4 regions of the Paenibacillus sp. FSL K6-2441 genome follow, and region 1 is predicted to be linked to each of the others. Evidence: predicted binding sites of a transcription regulator. Region 1 holds the regulator's gene; each other region holds the start of a gene.

The links. Region 1 encodes Rex, which represses fermentation and respiration genes when NADH is low (regulators of the CRP and FNR family bind a similar motif). Its sites were predicted from a motif close to TTGTGAAATATTTCACAA; they were not measured.
Region 2: the regulator Rex is predicted to act here: its motif matches at 1,532-1,549, upstream of NSQ80_RS19895 (DUF1641 domain-containing protein).
Region 3: the regulator Rex is predicted to act here: its motif matches at 1,439-1,456, upstream of NSQ80_RS11405 (polymer-forming cytoskeletal protein).
Region 4: the regulator Rex is predicted to act here: its motif matches at 1,721-1,738, upstream of hydE ([FeFe] hydrogenase H-cluster radical SAM maturase HydE).

What each region holds. Positions count from the first base shown of each region.
Region 1 is NZ_CP150174.1:2,621,516-2,624,626, forward strand. Features, by position in the region: gene NSQ80_RS11920 (amidohydrolase) at 1-977, opposite strand, end outside; gene NSQ80_RS11925 (redox-sensing transcriptional repressor Rex) at 974-1,618, opposite strand; gene dinG (ATP-dependent DNA helicase DinG) at 1,659-3,111, opposite strand, start outside.
Region 2 is NZ_CP150174.1:4,313,459-4,316,569, reverse strand. Features, by position in the region: gene NSQ80_RS19900 (LysR family transcriptional regulator) at 527-1,426, shown strand; gene NSQ80_RS19895 (DUF1641 domain-containing protein) at 1,646-2,086, shown strand; gene NSQ80_RS19890 (NAD(P)/FAD-dependent oxidoreductase) at 2,102-3,111, shown strand, end outside.
Region 3 is NZ_CP150174.1:2,511,146-2,514,256, reverse strand. Features, by position in the region: gene NSQ80_RS11420 (serine hydrolase) at 1-237, opposite strand, end outside; gene NSQ80_RS11415 (YnfA family protein) at 254-580, opposite strand; gene NSQ80_RS11410 (thioredoxin family protein) at 750-1,067, shown strand; gene NSQ80_RS11405 (polymer-forming cytoskeletal protein) at 1,536-2,078, shown strand; gene NSQ80_RS11400 (hypothetical protein) at 2,121-2,846, opposite strand; gene NSQ80_RS11395 (AraC family transcriptional regulator) at 2,980-3,111, shown strand, end outside.
Region 4 is NZ_CP150174.1:52,699-55,809, reverse strand. Features, by position in the region: gene NSQ80_RS00250 (2-oxoacid:acceptor oxidoreductase family protein) at 1-480, opposite strand, end outside; gene hydE ([FeFe] hydrogenase H-cluster radical SAM maturase HydE) at 581-1,639, opposite strand; gene NSQ80_RS00240 (RNA-binding S4 domain-containing protein) at 2,144-2,425, opposite strand; gene NSQ80_RS00235 (HU family DNA-binding protein) at 2,425-2,697, opposite strand; gene mazG (nucleoside triphosphate pyrophosphohydrolase) at 2,893-3,111, opposite strand, start outside.

The DNA.
Region 1 (3,111 bases):
GATACGCCTTTATGAATCAGCGCAGCCAAACGAATCTCCTCCAGCATATCCAGGTTATTATTGCTCGCCGGACCGTCGGTACCCAGCGATACAACTACGCCCTTCTTCAGGAGTTCTGGTATGCGGGCGACCCCGCTGGCCAGCTTCAGGTTACTGCCTGGGTTATGCGAGATGGTAACGCCGTGCGCTGCCAAGATGTCGATTTCCTCGTCCGTCAAATGCACAGCGTGGGCAAGCAGGGTCGGGCGGGAGAACATCCCCAGCTTCAGCAAATGTTCTACCGGGCGGACGCCGTAATCGTTAACGTTCTGCTCTACCTCGGCGCGCGTCTCCGACATATGCGTGTGCATCGGCAAATCGAGATCATGGGCAGCTTGCACAAATTTCTCGATAAAGGCTGGCGGGCAGGTGTATGGTGCATGCGGCGACATCATCGTGGTGATGCGGCCTTCTGCCTTGCCGTGCCAGTTCTGAGCAAACGCGATCGCTTCTTTGAGCTTCTGATCTTGCTCTTCCGGGGAGCACAACCCGATGGCCCCGCGCATCAACACGGCGCGAATACCCGATTCCTCCACGACTTTGGCCACTTCGTCCATGTGATCGTACATATCCAGGAACGTCGTCGTCCCGCCCTTGAGCATTTCCAACACAGATAACGCCGTACCGGCATACACATCCGCCGCAGTAAATTTGGCTTCCATCGGCCACATTTTCTCCTGCAGCCAGGTTTGCAGCACCATATCATCCCCATAGCCGCGCAGCAGCGACATCGCCGCATGGCCATGGGTATTGATCAGGCCCGGCAGGAACAACAACCCTTTGCCGTCCAACGTTTCGGCGCCTTCCACGCCTTCCGGGCGCTCTTCGCCAATATAGCTGATCGTATCGCCCTCAACGAGCATATATCCGTGAATTACAGGACGGTCCGCATTTAAGACGGCAAACGTCCCGTTCTTAATTAACCATTTACGACTCATACGTTGCTTGTTTCCTTTCCGTCTTCCAAGTAGTAAGCCAAGCTCAGCAAATCAGTAGTGAAGTCAGCCGCATGGATCCGAACTTCCGGCGGAACCTTCAGAATCGTTGGCGCGAAGTTCAGAATCGCACCGATTCCGGCGGCAACCAGCTCATCCGCTACGCGTTGCGCCTCCGTATCCGGCACGGTGATGATGCCGATGCGGATATTTTTCGCCCGGACGGTTTCCGCCAGCTCTTCGATCGGCTGAATCGTGATGTTGTTGATCTGCTTGCCGATCTTAGCCGGTGAAGCGTCGAACACCGCAACAATCTTCATATTATCCTTCAAATACGCATTATAATTCGAAAGGGCTTGCCCTAGATTCCCGGCACCCACCAGCGCGACGTTAATCTGTTGGTCCAGATTGAGAATTTGTTGAATTTTTTCAATCAAATAAGCGACATCGTAGCCGATCCCCTTCCGTCCAAAATCGCCGAAATAAGCCAAATCCTTACGGATTTGCGCCGGATTGAGATCCAGCTTCTGTCCGAGCTCCTGGGAGGACACCGTTGGCACCTCCCGTCGGCTGAGTTCATTTAAGAAACGCAGGTAAACCGGCAGTCTGCGGACAACAGCGTCCGAAATTTTATCTGACTTCATGCTTGTTCCCCCTATTCTTCAATGCGATCTATGAAGCGGCTTAGGCTTCGGGATTTAACCATTCCGAGATGCGCGGAACCATCTGAGTTAATGGCATATGCTCCATCTTCGGTCCGGGCAAAGAGTATAAGAAATATTTCCCATAATAAGATTCCAGGATCCGGGTATCATAAACGATCACGATGCCGCGGTCATGCGACGAGCGGACAAGTCGTCCGAATCCTTGCTTAAAACGGATAACCGCTTGCGGGACGGACAGTTTCATGAATGGATTCTTCTTCTCCCGCTGCAGGCGTTCGCTCTTCGCTTCCACCAGCGGGTGGTTTGGCGGCTGGAACGGCAAGCGTACGATCGCTAAACTGGTCAGCGCCTCGCCAGGAATATCCACCCCTTCCCAAAAGCTGCTTGTCCCGAGCAGCACCGATGCGCTGTTCCCTTGGAACCGCCGGGTCAGCTTGGTGCGGCTGCCGCTGTCCATCCCTTGCCCGATCACCGTGATTCCCTCCGCTGCGAGCAGTTCCTTCAGCGGGTCATACACCTGCCTGAGCATCCGATAGGATGTAAACAGCACCAGCATGCGACCTTGCGTCGCCACCGCGGCATCCGCCAGCGATTGCACCAGCGTATGAATGAAATGGTCATCCCCCACGCTGCCCTTCACACTTGGAAAATCGCGCGGGATCACCAGCAACGCCTGATCGCGGTAGTTAAACGGCGAGGGCAGCATCGCTGTGATCAACCGATCCTCTTCCGCCGCCTCAGTCAAGCCAAGCTGCTCGATCATATATTGGAACGATTTATCCACCGATAAAGTCGCGGACGTCATAACGACACTCTTCTTCCGGTCGAAGAAAAATTGCTTCAATTGAGCGCTGACGTCAATCGGCACCGCATACATCTGGAGCGACCGGCTACGGAAGTTCCCGTTCGCCTCCATCCAATAGACGGTGTCCTCGCTCTCCAACTTCATGAAGAAGCGCAGCGCTTCCCGTTCCCCGGCTAAATCTTTAAACAAGCCGCTGATATCGGTGATCAGGCTCTCCGCTGCATAATCGTCCTGCTCTTCTCGGATTTCGGACAGGAGGCGCTCCCCTTTCCGAAGCACGTCGCCAAGACCTACGTAAATTTGATTTTCGAGCGCGGTCAGCGTCTCCCAATCCTTTGGTTTTCGATTCGGCAACAGCCGGTACACGAATTGCCCGGGATCGCCAGGGGCGGCGTCGCTGCGGTCAGGCATCAAGCTGAACAGCAGCTCGCTGAGCTTGTCCCAGCTCTCCTTCACGTCCACCAGCGTTGGATAGATTCCGTCGATGACCGAGCACCATTCTGAGGCTTTCTCCGCGCCCGACGCTTCAAGCGAGCTGCGAAGGTTGGCCAGCTGCCCCGTCTTGCTGTCTTTAAATAACCGGGTCAGCGTATGCACGACCGTAAAATACTTCATATGAATCCCCAAATGCTTGCCGGCCACATCCTCTAAATGATGCGCTTCATCG
Region 2 (3,111 bases), 1.7 Mb from region 1:
TCGGTCGAAATGGGTGAAATGAACTGTACTTTTACATTTGGAGGGTCGTTTAGAGGGCGTTTGCGCTTCACTTCAGTCGCCTGCATCCTTGGTTGGAACGTCTGAGGTGTTTGGGGAGTTTTTGTAGTCTGGATTGGGGCGTCGTGGTGTCTCGCATGGGTCGTTTTGGTGTCTTTACTTAGGTTGTTTGTCACCGCACTTTATTCGTCTGCAGCTCATGCGGCCCTACCTTGCTCATCAGCGGCTTCGCTTTACTGTCAGCGCCTCACTTTGCGTAACTGCAACTTCACTTTGCCCGTCTGTCGCCCCGCTTGTCTCATCAGCCCCCGTTTCGGGCACCACTATAACCACTATAGGAAGGGACTAGTTATATTACTCAATAAATAGCCTTTTCTGCTTCCGTTTTCACAAGGGAGCCGATATAATGGTTCTTAATATATTTACATGAGGTGTAAGCTATAAGAGTTTGGGTTTGGTCAATCCCAATCGGGTATAGCCTGAAAAATGCAGCTAACGGGGTGAGGGGATGGAGCTCAGACAAATCCAATACTTTATTGAGGCGGCCAAGCTGGAGCATGTGACGGAAGCGTCGTATGCGCTGCATGTGTCGCAGTCGGCGGTCAGTCGGCAAATCTTTAAGCTGGAGGCAGAGCTGGGCGTCGATCTGTTTGTCCATGAAGGCCGGAAGGTGAAGCTGACACCCATCGGCCGGCAGTTCCTGCAGCATATGGAGCAAATGATGAAGGTCCTTGAGCAGGCGCGACAGGAAATTAACGAGTATCTGGATCCGGAGCGCGGGACGGTCCGCATCGGTTTCCCGAGCAGTCTGGCGGCCAACCTGGTGCCGACGGTGGTGTCGGCGTTTCGGCGCCGGTATCCGGAGGTGCATTTTCAACTGCAGCATGGGTCGTATCGGGAGCTGCTGGACTGGGTCGGCGGCGGCTTGATGAATCTGGCCATGATTGGTCCGGTGCCCCAAGGGGAACCCCAAGTCACAGGGGAAATGTTATTCCGCGAAAAGTTCAAGGTGCTGTTGCCTGCCGGACATCGCTTGGCTGACCGTGAATCCGTGGGGCTGGACGAACTGCGGGAGGATGTATTCGTATTATTCCCGAAAGGCTTTGTTCTGCGGGAAATCGTGGTGGACGCCTGCGACAAAATCGGATTTCAACCAAAGGTGTCGTTTGAAGGGGATGATCTGGACGCGATTAAGGGGCTGGTGTCCGCCGGGCTGGGGTTGACGTTGCTTCCGGAGATTGCGCTCGGCGAGCATATTCCTTCCACGATCGTGTCGCTGCCGATGATGGAGCCTCAGGTCACCCGGGACGTTGGGGTGATCATTCCGGCGAATCGCGAGCTCGCGCCAACGGAAAAGCTGTTTTATGATTTTTTGAAAGAGAACCTGCCGTTATCATGCGGAAATTAGGATTCATCGAAAAATGATATCGATAAGGGCCGTGAATTTTGTCACTTGCATGGTCCTTTTTTCTTGAAAATGTGTTACAATTTATTCGGATTGTTCAGGTTTAAGATGTGCAAATTTTCACTAACTTAAAATTGGTTAGAGGCATCCAAAGGAGGAACACTATGCTTGAACAGAAGTTCGGCTAGCGAATCCTCAGATTATCGCAAAGGAGAATCGAATATGTCAGAGACAGTTACTGAAACAAAAACGGAGCAATCCGTAGCTGGTACCGCAAGTGGGCAGCAGGAGCTCCTGGAGCAGCTCTTGAAGCCGGAGGTGCAGCAATCGCTGACCGCTCTGGTTGAGCAGCTTCCCAAATTAAATGAGCTCGTTGGAGTTTTGACGAAAACGTATGATTTTGCCAAAGCGGTGGCGACGGATGAAATTCTGAAGAATGACACGGTAGGCGCCATTTCGGAAATTGCCGGGCCAGTTGTTGGCAAGGTGAAGCATTTGGCGGCTAACGTCATCGAAGCGAAGGATCGTGCCGAGGACAGCCAAGAAGTCATTGGCGTGTTTGGGTTGATGAAGATGCTGAAGGACCCGCAAACGCAAAAGCTGCTCCGGTTCGTTAACGCGTATCTTCAAGTGTCCGGTGAACGGGACCGCCAACAAAACTAACGGAGGAATACGATTATGTCAAAACATATTTTAATTTTGGGCGCCGGCTATGGCGGCGTACTCAGCGCATTGTCGGCCCGTAAGTTTATGGATAAATCGCAGGCGCGGATCACGGTGGTGAACCAATATCCGACGCATCAAATCATTACGGAGCTGCATCGCCTTGCCGCAGGCAGCATTTCCGAACGCGCGGTGTCCTTGCCGCTCGATAAGCTGTTTAAAGGCAAAGACATCGATTTGCGGATCGCTAAGGTTGAGAGTTTTTCTGTCGACAAAAAAGAAGTTAAGCTCTCCGACGGTACTGTGTTGTCTTATGACGCCCTTGTGGTTGGTCTGGGCAGCATTACTGCGTATTTCGGCATCCCGGGCTTGGAGAAGCACAGCATGGTGCTGAAATCGGCGGACGATGCCAAACGGATTTATGCGCATATCGAATCGCGTATTCGCGAATATGCGGCAAGCGGCAACGAAGCCGATGCTACGATCGTGATCGGCGGCGGCGGATTGACTGGCGTCGAGCTGGTTGGCGAAATCGCGGATAAGCTGCCGGAACTGACGAAGAAATACGGCGTACCTCAAAGCGAGATCAAGCTCATGCTCGTGGAAGCTGGACCTAAGATCTTGCCGGTGCTGCCGGACGAGTTGATCGAGCGCGCCACAGCCAGCCTCGAGAAACGCGGCGTGAAGTTCTTGACCGGCTTGCCGGTGACCAATGTGGAAGGCAACACGATCGATCTCAAGGATGGGCAAAAGATCGTGGCCAACACCTTCGTTTGGACGGGCGGCGTGCAAGGCAATCCGCTAGTTGGCGAATCGGGACTGGAAGTGAACCGCGGCCGTGCTTCGGTGAATGAATTCCTGCAGTCCGTCTCCCATCCGGACGTATTCGTTGCGGGTGACAGCGCCGTATTTATGGGTCCGGACGGTCGTCCTTACCCGCCGACAGCGCAAATCGCTTGGCAAATGGGCGAGCTGATCGGTTACAATCTGTTTGCGTATCTCAACGGCAAGACGATGAACGCATT
Region 3 (3,111 bases), 110 kb from region 1:
CTCCAGCTGCGGAAAGAAGCAGCGAATCGGAGTGTCGGGAGGCGGCAGGAGACCGCGGTCCCAGGCGATGCAGAACAGGGCGGAGAGAAAGCTCTTCGTACAGGAGTTAATTTTGGCGAGCTCGTCCACAATTTGTTCGTTCCGGTAATGTTCAAGCACCAGCCTGCCTTGGGTGTGGATTAAACAGCTTCTTAAATCAAGCGGCGCGATGGCTGCCGAAATGGAAGATAAGTTCATAACCTGGATGTCCTTTCTAATGTCGTGGTGCCCAGAGAATAATGGAGACGCCGATCAGACAAATGGCGGCGCCAAGCCAATCGTAGAGATCGGGGGTTTTCTTGTCCACCCACCAGCCCCATAACACAGCGAGCGCAATAAATACGCCGCCATACGCTGCATAAACGCGGCCAAAGTTTGGAAACTTCTGCAGTGTTGGGATGATGCCATATACGATCAAAATCAGGCTGCCAGCGATTCCGTACCATAGCGGTTTGGATTCGCGCAACCACAGCCAAACTAAATAGCCACCGCCGATTTCGGCGAGTCCGGCGACAACAAACAAGAGGATTGCGAGGAGCATGATGCAGCCCCGTCCTTTCACGTTATTTTTACCAAAGATTGTACCATGGATCCGCGAAGATGAAACCTTGATGAAGACGCTGGCGTCTTTGCACGGATGCGCTATAATCAATGTAGAGCAAATTTTCAAAATTAAACTATCAAAACTACAATTAAAGGAGTGGATCCGGATGGAACGTGTCCAATCGGAATCGCAATTCGAACAATTAATTCAAAGAGATCAGTATACGGTGATCAAATTTGATACGACCTGGTGCCCGGATTGCAAGAACCTCGACCGGTTTATCGGGGATATCATCCAGGAGCATCCGGACAAAGAGTTCTACGCGATGGATGCAGAGGAATTCCAGCCGCTGGCTGAAGCCAATGAGGTGCGAGGGATTCCCAGCCTGCTCGTCTATAAAAACGGGGAGAAAATCGCCCACCTGCACAGCAAATTCGCCAAGACGCCGGGGCAAGTCCGCGAATACTTGGAGAGCTTAGCTTAAAGCGGCAGAAGGGATGTTCTTCGCCCAACCTTAATAAGGGGATGAGGAACATGAAAATTACGTCGACTTGACTGTAGCCGGCATCGGACGATTGAGTTTCCATACGCAGGATGAGTTCTCGCTAGCCGCTCTCGGACGGATGGAGGCCGAGGTTTAAATTACGCGTTCAGGGCTGATACCCTTGGATTTGTGGTGGTAACCCGCGCATCCGCCCGAGCCAATTCCGTGATGCCATCCCACAGCACACGGCGGCTCCGCGTATCAAGTCCGGTTGTAGGTTCGTCGAGGAACAGTACCGGGCGGCAGCGGTCAAGTCGAACTTACGAGGTTTTGAGGAGGGAGCGTCAAAGATGAACAAGCTGTGACCAACAATGTGAAATTTCGCACATATAAGTGAAAAAAATCACATTAACAAAAGCCGCTTTTTTTTATAATTCAAACTGAAGAGAAAAACAGGAGGGAAACAACATGAAAATGGTCAAAGGATTGGTTGTAGCCGGGCTTGCTGCAGCACTGCTGGCAGGTTGCGGTTCGAATGACGGGAACTCGGCGGCAAACGCCAATAAACCTGCGGAGCAAACGGACGCCACCACATCGGCTTCGATCGTAAATCAAGCGGATGCGTTCGTGAATGCAGTGAGTGAGAAAGGGACTTGGATCATCGCGATTCTAAACGACTTGACGGTGGATCAAGATGTTGTTGTAGCCGGCGAATTCCACGATAAAAACGATGCGTCGAAGGACATCTACCGCAAGATCGCGTTGTATGCGCAGGATGAAGACCATAATGTTACTGCTTCTTACACCTTAACGGTTCCGAAATTGATCGTACAAAGTGAAAACCTGAGAATTCAAGGCGGTACCGTGAAAGGTGACGTATATGTAGAAGCGAACGGCTTCAACCTGTACGAAAACGCTACGATTGACGGCAACCTTTACTTCGCCAATGCCGACGTGCAAGCCAGCGCGAAAATCGACGGCAAAGTAACAGGTGCAACGGAAGTTAAATAACAGCAAAACGAAGGGCCAACCGAATGAGGTTGGCCTTGTTTTTTAGATGAAGAACGATTGGATGAAAACATAGATTCCTAAACCAATAATCGCGATACCGCTGATTTTACAGGAGACATAATAGAAATCGCTTGGTTCCGCCTCGCGCACCCATAACCCGTGTAAGGAGAGATGAAATAAGACGTTTTGCAGCTTCTCAAAGCGGAATAAGCTCCATCCGAAAAACATGAGCACATAGGAGCCGTAGTAGAGCAGCAAGCTCCCCTGTTTGCTGTGGTATTCGGGAAAGGCCGCTCGGACGATCATACTAGGACTATACAAGCCAACGTGTTCGTCGATGGGCTGGGGGACACCATTGATGTTCCATGAGATTTCAGGGACCAACTCGCCCTGATCGTCCAGCCACAACAAGATCTCGTCGTGCGCTTCCACCTGGAACCGCTCCCCTGACGGATAGATCACCTCATAGCGTGGAACCCACTGGGCTTCCAGAACGTGGACCTCATATTCCTGCCGATCGATACTTACCCGCTTTTGGCCCGGATCGTTACCGTTCATGACCACGACCTCTTGACCGTCATAGGATCGATACGTTACCGCCTGCGGCTCCTGATGGATCGGTCTGAATTTGTCCCCATGCAAGTAAAACACCGCTTCCGAAAAATAAGGCGCTGTCCAAACACTTATTCCAATAATAACGAGGAGTGCAATTAACAGCTGGGCCCGAGTCGTCCTTGTCCACCGGGTGAACCAAGGTTTTAACTCCACATTATTATCCTCCCCCCAATCAGATACTATATTTACGTCTTCTTAGGGGTGAGGTTGCGGTTTGCCCGTCCGTATGGTCTAATCGCAGTAGCTGCGTTCTGCAGCGGAAGTCTCGATCAGGAGGCGAGCGGTCATGAACCTGAACCATTTACATTTTCATATCCATTATTGCAATAGTAAGCAGCCGAATGACGGTAAGCAGCTAAGAAATCATATCCGTCGAACGCTTACGCACCACGAATTGCTGCTCGTCACCGGAGGAAAG
Region 4 (3,111 bases), 2.1 Mb from region 1:
CAAAAAATCGCATATCCGGAACAACGCCCCCAACATCGAGGTGTTCACCTTCGTATGCTCGTCAATGGCAATCCCCATCGCGTCCACCACAGCGAGCGTCCCGTAAGGGAACATCAGGTCGCGCCGAATTTCCTCAAAATCGCGGGTTGAGTTCACCAATACGATTCCGTCCGGCTTCAAGCCGCTTAGGACATTTACCGTTTTGTGCAACGCTTCGTGGAACACGCCGATGACGTGGGGTTCCTCGATTGGACTGTGGTCATGGATCTCCACGTCCGGCTCGCAAAAGCGGATAAAGCTCTTCACCGGGGAGCCCTTCTTCTCCGAACCATAAGACGAGAAGCTTGCTCCATTTAGGCCGAGCCCAAGCACCCCGGATTCCGCCAGCATCTTCCCGGCCAGGTTGGCGCCGAGCCCGCCGATAGATTCCAGCCGAATTTCAAAAAAGCCAAGGTCATTGGTTTTGGTCAATATGCTCATTCGCCATGTCTCCTCTACGTTTTTTGTGAAATAATTCACGAATAATAACGAATTAAAAATGCCTCATCTCTTGACTCAACCGACTTCTGTGCAACGATGACTAAGCATGACGGCGGCTTGCCAGCGCCTTCAGGCTGTCCCCCCTTCCCATATCTACGGAAAAGCCCGCGGCTTCAATCCGGAGCTCAAGGCAATGCCTGCACTGGGCGGATTCATCACCCGTGCAGATTTTGTTGTTGTACAAAGCGTATTTCTTGCGGACGGCAACGGGTGACAGATTGGGCATGACCACATTGGCCCCGGCCTTCAGCGCCAACTCCCTTCCTTCCGGGTGTAACGTACCAAGCGCGGTTGTCGCGGGAATTAAGGCTTCGGGAAGGAACAGGCGGGCCAGCGCGACCATAACCAGTGTATCCTCCAGCGATCCGGCCTTCGCATTGCCAAGCGGGGTCTGATCATGGGGAATAAACGGGCCAATGCCAATCATGTCTGGGTTTAGCGTTTGGAGATAGTTCAAGTCCTCCGCTAAATCCTCCGCGGTCTGGCCGGGCAACCCGACCATAAAGCCTGCACCAACTTGATAGCCGATCGACTGCAGCGTCTCCAAACATTGGCGCCGGTGATCAAAGGACATCGAAGGATGCAGCGCCTGGTACAACCTTCGGGAAGCGGTTTCATGACGCATCAAAAAGCGATCCGCCCCCGCTTCATACAGCAATCGGTAGGTTTCCGCCTCCCGCTCGCCGATGGATAAGGTGATGGCCGCATCCGGAAACTCCGCTTTGATCTCCCGGATTAAGGCAGCCAGCAGATCGGCCGTATACCAGGGATCCTCCCCGCTTTGGAGCACAAACGTGCGGAAGCCCAGCTCGTATCCTTCCCGGCAGCATTCGAGAATCTCCTCCGGGCTGAGCCGATAACGCTCCGCTTCGCGATTCCCGGCCTGCAGTCCGCAATACAAGCAGTTCCGCCGGCAGTAGCTTGAAAATTCAATCAAACCGCGCATATACACCTTGTCCCCGTAAGCCTGCTCCCGCCTTAGACGGGCCAATCGGAAGAGCTCCTTGCGCGTTTCGACATCCATATGCTCCAGTAGATCGACGAGCTCCTCCTTGGAGAGCTCTCCCCGCGCATAGAGCTTGTGCACGAGCTGTTTCATCAGACAATCATCCTTTGGATAGACTGGATTATGGACCTTGGTATACCCTATGGCTGTCGTGAAAAATGATGAACGAAATAGTTGTGAATATTTTCACTTTGTAAGCGTTTTAAATTATCTTCGTTGATTGGATCACCCCGGTTTCTGAATAGTGAGCTGCAGCCTGAGCGACGATAGGATTTACTGCTCTAGTTGGTTTGTTGTTGCCTGTTTCTTCATTTCCTGCTTCGTTTGGTTGTTCGATCGTTAGTATGAAAGTTGCTTGATCGTTAGGCGCGATTTCATTTCGTAGAGGTGTGCCGCATGTGCAGCGTCGATGATTTAAACATGAGGTTGATTCAGAGGTGTTCTCTAAGAAGCAGATGTGTGCTTATCGAAAACATTAGTAAGTGTATTTACTATATTATCATGAATTCACAGTTTGGCTAGGATATTTTTTACACCTCATGAGGTTAAAAAAGAGCATGCCCCGAAGAAACGGAACATGCTCTGAGCGTCACTATGTCAGGACCAGTCCAGACCGGTCTCTTTTGCGATGGGCTCTTCCTTGATTAAGGTATACATCGAAGCAGCTTCATCCTTACGAGTCGTTTCGACCAGACGTTCGACGCGCACGGTCACCAGCTTCTGGCCGAATTGAACCGTAATTTCGTCGCCCACCTTCACCGTACTGCTCGGTTTGGATTCGCGCCCGTTGATCAGAACTCTGCCTTGTTCGGAGACGTCCTTCGCCACGGTGCGCCGCTTGATCAGCCGCGATACCTTCAGGAATTTATCGAGACGCATTATTTTACAGCTTCTTTAAGTTTGTTGCCCGCTTTGAATGCCGGAACTGTGGAAGCTGGGATTTCGATTGTTTTGCCGGTTTGCGGGTTGCGGCCCGTACGACCGGAGCGTTTGCGAGTTTCGAATGTACCGAAGCCGATCAGTTGAACTTTGTCGCCGCTAGCAAGTGCATCGGTAATTTCGCCGAGAAAACCATTCAATACGGATTCAACGTCTTTTTTCGTCAAACCGCTTTTGCTGGAAATGTTGTTGATCAGATCTGTTTTGTTCATTAATAATGCCTCCCAATAATTAAAGAAATAGGTGATACCTTGGCACTATAGGCTTCAGGCCTGCCTTCAAGCCTACCCAGCGCCAGATGGTTATCTTTGTATGAGTATTCTTGCTTGATTTGAAAAATCCTGCACTCTTAGGAACTTTTTTTTGTTTTTTTCTCAAAAAAACTGAAATTTAGTCCTTTTCTCCCATCATTCCCGTTCTTTCGACTTAGCTTCGTCCCATAAGGCGTCCATTTCGGCTAATGTGCTGTCGCCAGGTGTTTTGCCCTGTTCGCGAAGCCGTTCCTCGACATAATGGAACCGCTCCGTAAATTTGCGGATCGTCCGCGAGAGGGCTTGCTCCGGATCAACTCCGATGTACCGGGCAGCATTCACCACCGAGAACAGCACGTCGCCCAGCTCCAGCTC